3 regions of the Cupriavidus sp. 96C5-1 genome follow, and region 2 is predicted to be linked to each of the others. Evidence: predicted binding sites of a transcription regulator. Region 2 holds the regulator's gene; each other region holds the start of a gene.

Evidence for each region. Region 2 encodes FliA, which starts transcription of late flagellar genes. Its sites were predicted from a motif close to CTAAAGTTTNNNNNNNNNNNGCCGNTA; they were not measured.
Region 1: AC3FOF_RS10485 (FliC/FljB family flagellin) is a predicted target of FliA. The motif match lies at 1,196-1,222, and genes of this name have one in related genera.
Region 3: AC3FOF_RS25440 (YjfB family protein) is a predicted target of FliA. The motif match lies at 782-808, and genes of this name have one in related genera.

Annotation. Positions count from the first base shown of each region.
Region 1 is NZ_JBYOJU010000006.1:168,363-172,561, reverse strand. It holds gene AC3FOF_RS10490 (RNA chaperone Hfq) at 777-1,100, shown strand; gene AC3FOF_RS10485 (FliC/FljB family flagellin) at 1,326-2,654, shown strand; gene AC3FOF_RS10480 (flagellar protein FlaG) at 2,798-3,172, shown strand; gene fliD (flagellar filament capping protein FliD) at 3,214-4,199, shown strand, end outside.
Region 2 is NZ_JBYOJU010000082.1:15,827-20,025, forward strand. It holds gene flhF (flagellar biosynthesis GTPase FlhF) at 1-1,853, shown strand, start outside; gene AC3FOF_RS43350 (MinD/ParA family ATP-binding protein) at 1,857-2,675, shown strand; gene AC3FOF_RS43355 (RNA polymerase sigma factor FliA) at 2,720-3,436, shown strand; gene AC3FOF_RS43360 (flagellar protein FlhE) at 3,433-3,864, shown strand.
Region 3 is NZ_JBYOJU010000026.1:71,051-75,249, reverse strand. It holds gene serA (phosphoglycerate dehydrogenase) at 1-306, opposite strand, end outside; gene AC3FOF_RS25440 (YjfB family protein) at 979-1,164, shown strand; gene AC3FOF_RS25435 (hypothetical protein) at 1,273-1,713, opposite strand; gene AC3FOF_RS25430 (TolC family protein) at 1,879-3,303, opposite strand; gene AC3FOF_RS25425 (efflux RND transporter permease subunit) at 3,314-4,199, opposite strand, start outside.

The DNA of each region.
Region 1 (4,199 bases), on a different contig from region 2:
AAAAGCCCGGCAATTCGAGGGATTGACGAAGCGCGACCTGTCGTCTAATGACACTCAGGCACTCCGAAGTGCCGTCATCGGCGCTTGTCGCCGGAGGCGCACAAACAAAACAAGTGGCGCAAAAAAAAGAAGCCCACGCGCGGGGTGCTCGTAGGCTTTCCAGGACTGCGAAGAGCCGAAAGGCTCCATAGCGAATATAAACCGCGCTTACATGAGGTGTAAATCCAATTTCTATCAGGGATATCTCTGATAGAAAAAATGCCGAAAATGCCACGCAAGTGACGAATGTTCGACATGGAAGGCACCTCGCCAAAAGGCCAGGGCCACCTTGCTGCCTGCAAACCCGTGCCGCACGGGGACGCAGGCGCTGGTGGCGTTGGGACTTGCGGCGCAATGGCACATCCCTTGTGGATGAACATTGTGACGCAAGTGCATTATTAGAGTAAAGCCTCTAATTCCGGCATGCCGCCCAACCATCCAGATTTGTAAAATTTTGTTACCCTCGCCCCTGAAGTATTCCCCTTCTCTTCTGGCGGCACCCACCGCCAACGTTTGCGGGGCAGCATCGGATCCGCCGGTCCGGCCCACGCCGCGGCCGGTCGCGCCCCGGGCAGCCAGTCACAGCGCCAGCACCGAGAGCGGATGTTTCATTTCCCGCCCCGCCCAGGCCACGCCGCAGCCCGCGCCCAGCAGTGCTGTACCTACCCAATTGCCCGGGTCCGGTCACCGGACCCTCGCCAGCCGCCAGAACCCGCGCGGGCTCTTCCGGAGACGTTGTGAAGAAGAAGGAAAGCAGGATCGATCGACCAAGCAGGAGGCTGCAGCATCTACAACTGTCTACCCACATTGCCAGCCGCAATCCGGTCGTGGTGCACCTGGCCAGCGGCATCCGCCTGCACGGGGTGATCGTGGCCTCGGACAGCTATATGGTGCTGCTGGCGGAAACGCCGCAGGACCCGCTACCGCAAGTCATCTACAAGCACGCCATCGCCGTGATCACGCCTGCCCATGCGCCCGAGGCCATCGCGTCGGTGCCCGGCGCGGAGAGCTCGCCGGATTTCGTCAGCTTATATACCCCGCGCACGCGCAAGCGCCGCTAGGCCATGCCGCGGCTGGCAGGCTGCCAAGCCGGCCGCGGCCATCTCCATCGCAATTCCTATCTGCAGCCCGGTATCGGTTCATCGCAAAGATCACTCTAAATCTTTCCCGGCCCCAACCGATAACCCAAACAACGGTGGCACTTCTCGCCCTGCTTTACCAGGCAGCCAGCGTTGCGGCAACAGCCGGATTGAACTACCTACTGTGATAAAAATAGGAGTTGTACCATGTCGATGACCATCAATACCAATACGCTGTCCCTGATGACTCAGAACAACCTGAGCTCGTCGCAATCGTCGCTGAACACGGCGATCCAGCGCCTGTCCTCGGGCCTGCGTATCAACAGCGCCAAGGATGACGCTGCCGGCCAGGCCATTGCCAACCGCTTCACCGCCAACATCAACGGCCTGACGCAAGCCCAGCGCAATGCCAACGACGGCATCTCGCTGGCGCAGACCACCGAAGGCGCGCTGAACGAAGTCAACAACAACCTGCAGGCCATCCGTACCCTGGCCGTGCAAGCCGCAACGGGCAGCAACTCGGCAAGCGACCTGAAATCGATCCAGGACGAAATCACCCAGCGCCTGGCTGAAATCGACCGTACCTCGCAACAGACCGACTTCAACGGCGTCAAGGTGCTGTCCTCCAGCGCAACCCCGCTGAACGTGCAGGTTGGCGCGCAAGACGGCCAGACCATCTCGATCGGCCTGCAGGAAATCAGCTCGAAGACCCTGGGCATGACCGGCTTCACGGTCGCCAAGAACGCCCTGAGCACCAGCTCCGCCATCACCACGGTGGCCGCTTCCACCGGCGCCGCACCGGTTGCCGTCAACCTGACCTCGGCCGCCAACGCGCTGTCCGCCGTCGTCGGCTCGACCGTCAGCACCAGCTCCCTGACGCTGAACAACGTGCTGGATACCGCCGGCAACGCCACCAGCAACTACGTGGTCAAGTACGGCAACGACAACTACGCCGCTTCGGTCGACGCCGCCACCGGCAACGTCACCCTGAACAAGGTGCAAGTGAAGATCGGCGATGCCGCCAACGGCAACACCGGCAACACCGTGGCTGGCCAGCTGGTCAAGGTCGGTGCCGACACCAGCGGCGCCGCGGTCGCTTTCATCACCCAAGGCGGCAACAACTACGCGCTGTCCGCCGGTACGCAGGCTGGCGCCCAGGCCAACGGCGGCGCGGCGACCACGTCGGTCACGGACGCCACCCAAATCGAGCTGAGCACCGCCGGCACTACCACCGCAACGGCCCAGTTCACCGGCTCGGGCAGCACCAACCCGCTGGCCCTGATCGACAAGGCGCTGGCCACGGTCGACAAGCTGCGCAGCTCGCTGGGTGCGGTTCAGAACCGCTTCAACTCGGCCATCTCGAACCTGGGTTCGGCGGTGACCAACCTGTCGGCTTCGCGCTCGCGGATCCAGGACGCTGACTACGCGACCGAAGTGTCGAACATGTCGCGCGCCCAGATCCTGCAACAAGCTGGTACCTCCGTGCTGGCCCAGGCCAACCAGTCGAACCAGGGCGTGCTGTCGCTGCTGCGTTAATCGCGCAACAGACGGCGGTCTCCTAGCAAGACGGGCCCTCCTCGGGCCCGTCTTGCCGGCAATACTTCCAGAGCGGCCTCCGCTCTGGATGCGTTTCGACCGGAGCCTTTCGTGCACCGGCCCAACCGTTGCAAAGACAGATCATGATCAGTTCGACCGAACCGCTGCTGCCGACCATCGCCTCCCAACCCACCTCCCCGGTGTCCGGGACGGTGACGTCCGCCGCGGCTGCAGGCTCGAATTCGAATGCCGCAGGATCGAAGCCGGCAGACGGATCCGGATCCCATGCGGCCGGCAGCGCCGAACTGGACAGCGCGCTCAAGAGCCTCAACGACGCCCTGCAGGCCACCCCGCTCGAGGTACGCGTCAGCATCGACAAGGCCACGCACCGGATGGTGACGAGCGTTGTGGACAAGGTCACCGGCGAGACCATTCGCCAATTCCCATCGAAAGAAGTCCTGCGTATCGTCAGGGCCATCGACAAGCTGCAGGGCCTCTTGATTCATCAAACCGCCTGAACGGGCACCCTCCCGTATATATTCACTTACAGGTACCAATCATGAGTTCAACGAGTGTTACGAGTTCAACTGGCACATCAAGCTCCCCGATTTCGTCGCTCGGCGTTGGCTCCGGGCTGGACCTGAGCACCCTGCTGAGCAATCTGCAGACGGCGGAACAAGCCAAACTCACCCCCATCACCAACCAGCAGACCGCCGCCAATACCAAGCTGTCCGCCTATGGCGTGCTGCAGGGCGCGCTGGCCTCGTTCCAGGCCACCTCCGCCGCGCTCGGCACGGCCAGCCTCTACAACAGCACCACCACCTCGTCCAGCAACACCAGCGTGCTCGGCACCACCGCCGACAGCACCGCGGTGGCGGGCAGCTACGCGGTCAACGTATCGCAGCTGGCGCAGGCGCAAACGCTGATCTCGAGCGGCGTGGTCGACAGCACCGGCCTGCAGCTGGGCAGCGCCACCATCCAGATCCAGTTCGGCACCACCACCACCAGCGGCGGCACCACCACGTTTACGCCCGGCAGCAGCGCGGCAACGTCGATCAACATCAACGGTACCAACGACACGCTGAGCGGCATCCGCGACGCCATCAATGCCGCCAATGCCGGCGTCACCGCCAGTATCGTCAACGACGGCAGCGGCACGCCCTACCACCTGTCGCTGACCTCGAACACCACCGGCGCCGCGTCGAGCATGAGCATTTCGGTCAGCAGCAATGGCAGCGGCAGCCCCACCACGATCAGCAACCTGCTGACGTACAACCCAGGCGGCACCACCGCGATGACGCAGAACATCGCTGCCCAGGACGCCAAGCTCACCATCAACGGCCTGGCCGTCACCAGCTCCACCAATGCGGTGCAGGGCGCGGCACAGGGCGTTACGCTGAACCTGGCTTCCACCGGCACCAGCACGGTTAGCGTGGCCACCAACACCAGCGCGATGGCCACCGCCGTGCAGAGCTTTGTCACTTCGTACAACACCCTGCAGTCCACGGCGTCGCAACTCTCCGCCTACGACGCGTCCACCAACAC
Region 2 (4,199 bases):
CCGACACCTTCCGTATCGGCGCGCACGAACAACTCCGCATCTACGGCGACATCCTTGGCGTGCCCGTGCACGCGGTCAAGGATGCGGCCGACCTGCGCTTCGCGCTGGCGGCGCTGACCGACAAGCACCTGGTGATCATCGACACCGTCGGCATGAGCCAGCGCGACCGCAACCTGTCCGAGCAGATCGCCATGCTGGCCGGCGTGCAGGCGCCTGTGCAGCGCATCCTCCTGCTCAACGGCGCCAGCCATGGCGACACGCTCAATGAGGTGGTACATGCCTATCGTCATGACGCCACGCCGGACGGCGGTATCGACGGATGCATTGTCAGCAAGCTGGATGAAGCCACGCACCTGGGCTCCGTGCTCGATGTGGTGATCCGGCACCGCCTGCCGGTTTACTACGCCTCCACCGGCCAGCGCGTGCCCGAGCACCTCGAGCTCGCCAGCGGCGCGGCTCTGGTGGAGCGCGCCTTCCAGACGCCGCGCCGCGGCTCGGTCTTTGCCGACGCCGAAGCCGCGCGGCGCGCCATGCCGCCGCAGGACGACAGCGACACCGCCCGTGGCGCGGGCTCCGGCGGTGCCGATGGCATGCTGCGCTCGCTCACCGACAGCGCCAATGCGGTGGGCGATTGCGTCGAGCGGCTGAACGCGGGCAGCTATGGCTTCGATCTGGCCCGTACCCTGTGGCAGCAGCGTGCCGAGAGCACGCCTTCGCCGCGGTTGATGGCGCAGCAGGTGCGCGAGGCCGCGTGCCGCGACCTGGGCCGCCATTGCGATCGTTTCGTGCTGGCGCTGAGCGCCACGGTGGCCACGCCGGCGGCGGGCCGCCGCGCCCCGCGCCCCTGGCAGCACACCTTGTGGCTGGCGGATCGCGACGGCCTGCCGCTGGCCGCTGCCGCCGCGCCGGCGGGCCGGGTGGGCCCCTCGCTACAAGCCGCCCAGGGTGGCTGGGAGGCGGATGCCGCTAACCTGTGCGCTGCCATCGCCGCAGCCCGTACCGTGGTCCATGTGCTGGACGCCATGCCAGGTGCCGCCGCGCTGGCGCGCTGGCAGCAAGCTGGCGAGCGCTGGTTCGCCGCCGCCCGCAAGACCACGCGCGTGGCCAGCGGCGGCGCGGCCGCCAAGCTCGACGCGCTGGCCGAAACGCTGACCTTCCACGCGGTAGAGGATATCGACTACCGCGGCAGCGATGCCGTGCAGTGGATCGCCCAGGGCCCCGTGCGGGTGCTCGAGGGTCAGGCCCGCGGCACGCGCGGCGCTGCCGAGGCAGGCATCGAGGCAGGCTTGCTGGTGTCGCGCGTGGTCGATCGCGAGAACGGTCAGACCCTCGCGGTGAATTACCTGCTGTGCGATCCGGCGCTGTCGGCCGAAGGCGCGCAGCTGGCCCGCTGGGCCCGTTGGGCCGAGGCCGGCGAAGCGCAACTGCGCACGCTGCGCCATGCGCTGGACCATCTTGGCCAGGGCGCAGAGCGGCAAGACGGCGGCACCGGGTCCGCGCAGGCCGAGGTCCAGGCTTGCGCCCGGCTGCTGGCGCTGCAGATGGGCCTGGCCGCGCTGCGGCTGGAACTGGCAGCCGAGGGCACGGCCGCGGCCTTCCTCGCGCGTCTGTCCGGCCGTGCGCCGGCCCGCCAGACGCCGGGTGCAGCCGTGCTGGTGGAGGGCATGGGGCGTCTGCTGGCCCTGCTCGACGTGCTGGAGAACTATCCGGCCCGGGGTCATCGCGCCACCATGCCCGCCGCGCCGGAAACCCAGCCGGAAAGTGCTCGCGCCAACGACGCCGGTGGCTTGCTCGAAGCGAGCATGAGCCATAGCCGCACGTTCCGGCCGCTGGCGCAGGTGCAGGGGGAATAAGCCGTGAATCTACTCGCCTCCGACCAGGCGGAGAGCCTGCGGCGCATGCTGGCGCCACGCGCCACGCGCCGCATCGCGGTGGTCGCGAGCGATGCCGGCGCCGGCGCCACCACGGTAGCGCTGGGCCTGGCCAACGCGCTTGCCTTGCAAGGCGAGCGCGTGCTGCTCATCGATGAGGATCGCTTCGGCGCGCGCGCCACCCGGCTGGCCGGCGCGAGCCCGGAGGGCACCCTGGCCGCCGTGCTGGGTGGCGCGCTGACGCTGGAAGCGGCGCTGGGCAAGCGCCCTGCCGGGGCTATCGCGGTACTGCCCGGCAGCCCGCAAGCCAGCGGCGACCCGCAGGCGCTGAGCGCCTTTCGCACCGTGGTGAGCGATGCCCGCAGTGAGGCGGACGGTGGCCTGTCGCAGTTTGCCGGCACGGCGCACAACCTTGTCGTGGTGCTGCGCGCGGAGCCGGACTCGATCAAGGCCGCTTACGCCGCGATCAAGCGGATGAACCACCTGTATGCCTGCCGCCGCTTCCACCTGGTGATCAACGCCGCCGCCAGCGAGTCCGCCGCCGGCGCCGTGCTGGGTAACCTGGCGCGCACCGCCAGCCAGTATCTCGGCGTCGACGCGAGCCCCGCCGGCAGCCTGCCGTCCGACCCGCTGGTCGGGCGCAGCGCCGCGCTGGGCCGCTGCGTGGTCGAGGCCTTTCCCGCCGCACCCGCCACCGCCGCGCTGCGCCGCATTGCATTGAGCATTGCGGCCTGGCCATTGGCCACCGGTTCCCGTTCAACCCTGACGGCGCCGACGGCGCCGTCAGCCACGGCCCTGGCCTAGCGCCGGGGCCGGCAAGCCAAGCCAGGACTCACGAGAATTCCATTATGTACACGATTCAGGGAAAGCTCGAACAGACCGATACCGTGACCGCGCATGCATCCCTGGTGCGTCGCATCGCTCTGCAACTGGCGGCCAAGCTGCCCGCCAGCGTCCAGCTCGACGACCTGATCCAGGCCGGCATGATCGGCCTGCTCGACGCCGCCAAGCGCTACGAAGACACCCATGGTGCACGCTTCGAGACCTACGCCAGCCAGCGCATCCGCGGCGCCATGCTCGACGAGGTACGCGCCAACGACTGGCAATCGCGCAGCCTGCGGCAGTTCACGCGGCGCATCGAGCGCACCATACGCGGCCTGGAGCAGACGCTGGGCCGCGCGCCACTGGACTCCGAGGTGGCACAGGAGCTGGACCTGCCGCTCGACGAGTACCAGACACTGCTCAACGAGGTCTACGGTTGCCAGTTGTTGCACTACGAGGACTTCGAACGCTCCGGCGAGGAGGATTTCCTCGACCGGCACCTGAGCGTCAGCGACGATGGCAATCCGCTCACCGTGCTGATGGAAAGCGGCATGCGCGAAGCACTCATCCGCGCCATCGAACGCCTGCCCGAGCGCGAGAAACTGGTGCTGTCGCTGTGCTATGACCAGGAACTCAACCTGCGTGAAATCGGCGCCGTGCTGGAGGTGACGGAATCGCGGGTCTGCCAGATCCGCAGCCAGGCCATCACGCGCCTGCGCTCGCAGCTGCGCGGCCTGCTATGACTTTGCGCCGCCATTGCGCCGCCGCAGCGGTCCTGGCCTATGCCTGCTGCCAGGCGTGGGCGGCGCCGGATGTGTCCGCGCTCCATTCCTGGACCGCCTCCGTGGGCGGCCCCGCGCTGTATGGCAAAGGGGCGCGTGCGGTATCCACGCCGATCGCGCCGACTGGCTACCTGCCACAGTCGCAAGGCGAGATCACGACGGTGCGGTGGCGCTACAGCTTCAATCCGTCGCCGCCGCGGGAACTGCAGGCCTATCTCTGCAATGCGCAGCGCTGCGTGCTGCTGGCAGGGGCGGAGGGGCTTACCGAGGCCTTTCGCGGCGACGATGCTACGAAGGGGTTTGTTTTTGCTTTTCAGGTGCCGGGGCGGGGGGCGTTGACGCCGGTGTTGCTGGGGCAGGCGAATCAGGTGACGGTGAATTTTCGATAGTGGTTTTTGGGGGGGGCTGATGGATGCTTTCTTGGCGCCTGGAGGGTCCTTTTGCGTTTGTAGGGACCTGATTCAGGTCTGCAGGGCCTAAAGGCGGAGTGGTGTCGGGCTCATGGGCACATGGAGGTGTCACTTTTCTTTACTCGTAAAGAAAAGTAACCAAAAGAAAGCGACCCCTTGCAGGGGGGCTGGCGTGTCGGGCTTGGGGACGTTGCGGATTCGTGGTGGGCGCGTCAGTTCTAATGAACTGCTGACGCTACCGGCGCGAACGGCATTGCCAATGCGGATGGCACTGGTTTCAGTATAGCGCCCCTGATGGCAATGGCCCGTGGTGG
Region 3 (4,199 bases), on a different contig from region 2:
CACCGAGCGCGTATTCGAGAACGGCGCATTGAACACCGGCATGCCCGCACGGGCCGCGGCGTCCAGGTCTACCTGCGAGGTGCCGATGCAGAAGCAGCCGATGGCCACCAGGTGGCGGGCCGCCTCGATTTCGGCGGCGCCCAGGTGCGTGGCCGAGCGGATGCCGAGAATCTGGTGGCCCTGCGGCGCGTTGTGCAGTTCATCGCCGGCGAGCGCGCCGGTGCGGCGCTCCACGGTGACGTGGGCTTCCTTGAAGCGCTCGACGGCGGTGTCATGGATGTTTTCAAGCAGTAGAGCTGAGGTCATGGCGAGTCGGTGATGGCAACGATGGCAACGATGGCGCAATGGCGCGAAGAGGACAGCAATGCGCAGGCCGCAGCCGCGGTGACGCAGGGCCGATGACCCGGGCAAGCGTCATGAGGCCGCGCAAAGGCAGGCGCAACGCGAAAACAGACGCAGACATGGTAACGCAGGTGGCGCCTGGCGGCCGAACACCCACATTGCTGCCAATGGCAAATTCATCTCGTCATTTGCGTGCTGTAGCGCACGAAGGCGCAAGCATCGCATCGCACGGATGCATTCAGGGAACCCCCGGGACGGAAATCGCCCTGCTTCTGGACTTGTTTGGAACCAGGTTCTAACTAATAGAACGAAATGGCGTAGTGAGCAAGCTGCTGGAGACGATCCCGATCAGCGCGATCGGGCCGCGGCGGGCGTGGAGAATGGCCAATCACGGGCGCTCCGGACGCCGCCTGGGTGTCGCGGCATTCCATCCGCGGGGCTAAAGCTTTGCGAAAAATGGCCGTCAATCCAGGATGCTGGAAGCGCCGCGTGACTGCGGGGATGCAGTGCGGGGCAGAGCCGACCAGGCACCGCCAGGGAGGTTGCCGGCTTCCGGCTGTCGTCAGATCTTGATCTTGACTGCATCCTTATCTCGACGCCTTACACCAACCGTCTGACTCAACTTAAAGGACCCCCATGGATGCTTCGATCGTCAGCGCCGCGAGCAATGCTGGTACCAATCAGGTACCCGTGATGATGCTGCGCAAGTCGCTTGACCTGCAGGCACAGAATGTAGCCGCCCTGCTGGGCTCGATGCCGCAAGCCAGCGTCCCCGCCAGCAATCCTCCCCACCTTGGCCAGAACATCGACGTCACGGCCTGATAGTGTTCGCCGCGCCGGCACGATCGCCGGCGCGGCGAACTCCAACTGCACCGTGGTGCCTTCGAGCTTCAGCCGATCGCAATAGGCAGCGGGCACCCGGGGCGCGGCTCAGCCCGACAAGGCTGGCACGGGAGCGGGTGCGCTGGCCTGCGGCCCGGTGTCGTCCGCGGACGGGTCGCAGGCTGCCGCGATAGCCACGCCGGTCGCCCGTGCGCGCACCGCGTGCAAGCGACCGGGCTGGGTTCTCTCCGCATGGCTGCCCATGACTTCGATGCGCAGCAACACGATCGGAATGGCCGCCAAGGCGCGCTCCAGCGCCGCCAGGAGCTGCGGCGCTCTCCTCTGCTGCATCCGGAGCTCGAAGCTGAGCATGCACTTGCACGGCGGCACGCCTAGGGGCATTTGCTGCTCATTGACCGGGTACTGGCCGCAGTCGCTGGTGGCGCAACGCATGGCTTGGCGCGCGTCGGCCAGGTCCTCGAGCCGGATGATGACGCTAAGGCGATACAGACGCCAGCGCTGGAACGGTCCCTGGTTGACTGTTTTCATCAGTTTGCGCGAGAAACCTCGGCCTTCAGGCCGGGGAGGGATAGCGCGCGACGCGAAGCGTCGCCCCTGTGCCCGCTCTCCTTGTGGAATGCGCTACGAATGAGTAACCGTATCCGTCACCGCGCAAGCACTGCAGCGTCAGAACACCAGCCACTGGCAAGGCAATCAGAGCGATGGCCGTCGGCCGGTGGATAGTTGCAGTTCCACCGTTGCCGCCGCCAGGTCGGCCTGGGCCTGGAGATAGTCCAGGTAGGTTCCGTCCGCCGTGCGTTGCGCGTCGAGCAATTCCAGCAGCGAAGCCGAGCCATGGCGGTACGACTGGCGCATGCCGTCGAGCACGCGGTCCGCGTCGGCGATCACCGAGTCGCGATAGCGCTGCAGGTTGTCCCGTGCGGCCTCGAACCTGGTAAGCGCGTTGCGCACGTCGACCTCCGTCTTCAGCTCAGCCTCGCGCAGTCCCAGCATCGCCTGCGTGACCAGCGCATCGGCCTGGATCAGCTCGCCGCGCTGTAGCCGCGACAGCGGTAGCGGAATCGACACCGAGACGCTGAGCATGCGCGAGCGCGGCGAACCGTCGCCCAGTGGCTGGCCCTCGTCGTCGACGCCGCCGCGCACGCCCGGAGTCAAGGTCAGCCCCAGCCCGAGGGTGGGATCGACCCAGCGGTTGGCGCGGGCGAGCTCGGCGTTGTCGCGCGCATTGTCCAGCATGGCGCGGGCGATCAGGACGTCGTCGCGCTGCTCCATTGCCTGGGCGATCAGTGCGCCGGCGTCGGTGCCGGGCGCGAAGGGCTGGAAGTCGCAGGCCAGCGGTGCGCGGCCGAACACCTCGGTGATCCGGGTGCCGATCTGGACCGACAGATTCTGCATGGCGGCCTGCGCGGCGGCGCGGGCGGATTTGACCTCGGCGGTGAAGCGGTCGCGTTCCACGCGCGACTGCGACAGCTCCAGCCCGCCGATATCGCCCGCCTTGCGGCGGATCTCGTTGGCGCGTACCACGTTGCCGAGCGCGGCCAGCGTGGATTCCTGCCGTAGCAGGGCCTCGCGGCTGCGGCAGGCTTCGACGAACGCCGCTGCGGATTCCCCATACAGCGTGTGCTTGAAGCCCATCAGGTTCGCTTCAGTCAGTTTCAGGTTGCTTTTCGCTGCCTGGATGCGCTTGCCGCGCTTGCCGCCCAGCTCGATGGGGATCGACACGCCGAGCTCGTGGGTGCGCGGCGGCCTGGGCGAGACCGCGCGGCTCAGTTCGATGTTTCCGCGGCCATAGCTGATCTCCGGGTCGGGGCGCACGCCGGCGATCGAGATCTCGGCCTCGGCGCTGCGGATGGTTTCCTGTTGCGCGGACAAGCCGATATTCTGGCGTTCGACAATGTCGAGATAGCTGGCAAAGCGTACTGGCGTGCTGGACTGGGCGGCGGCCATGGCGTTGCCCGCGATACCGTCCGGCGCGTTGCCGGCGGCCCTGCTTGCGGGGGCGGCCAAGGCCGGAGGGGCTTCCTGCGCCCAGGCGGCCGACGCCGCCAGTGCCAAGGTAGCGAACAGGGCGTGGCGCAGCTTGGGTGTCGTGTGCTTGGTGTTAGTCGTGCATTGCATTGGGTTCTCCTCAGGCCTCGCCCGCGGCATGGGTCGCCGGTGCATCGCCTTCGGTATCGATATCGGATTTCCCGGTGCGCAGCGCCGTGCGTTCGACGCGGGCTTCCACCAGGTAGTAGAGGGCGGGCAGCAGCAATAGCGTCAGCAAGGTGGCGGTGAAGAGTCCGCCCACCACCACGGTGGCCAGCGGGCGCTGCACATCGCTGCCCAGGCCAACGGCCAGCATGGCCGGGGTGAGGCCGATCGCAGCGACGGTGGCGGTCATCAGCACCGGCCGCATGCGGCTGGCGGCGCCTTCGATCACGGCTTCGCGCAGGCTCATGCCTGCCTGCGCGCGCAGCCGGTTGATCTGGGCGATCATCAGCACGCCGTTCAATACCGCCACGCCGAACAGGGCGATGAAGCCGACTGCGCTGGACACGTTGAGCGTCATGCCGCGCAGATGCAGCGCGGCCAGGCCGCCGATGGTGGCGAGAGGCACCGCCAGCAGCACCAGTGCGGGCTGGCGCAGGTTGCGGAATTCGGCGAACAGCAGCACGAACATCAGCGCCAGCGTCATCGGCAGGATGATGGCCAGCCGCGCCTGCGCGCGCTCCAGGTTCTCGAACTGGCCGCCCCATTCGATCTGGATGCGCTTGTGGTCATAGGAGACCGCGCGATCGATGGCGGGCTGCGCCGCTTTCAGGAAGCTGGACAGATCACGGTCGCGGACATTGAGCCGCACGATGATGTGGCGGCGCGCCATTTCGCGCACGATCACGCTCTCGCCGGACACTGTGGTGATGCGTGCCACCTGCGCCAGCGGAACCTTGGCGCCGTTGGCCGCGGTCAGCATCAGCGCGCCGACCGTATCCGTGCTGGAGCGCATGGCCGGCGGGAAGCGCACGGTCATGTCG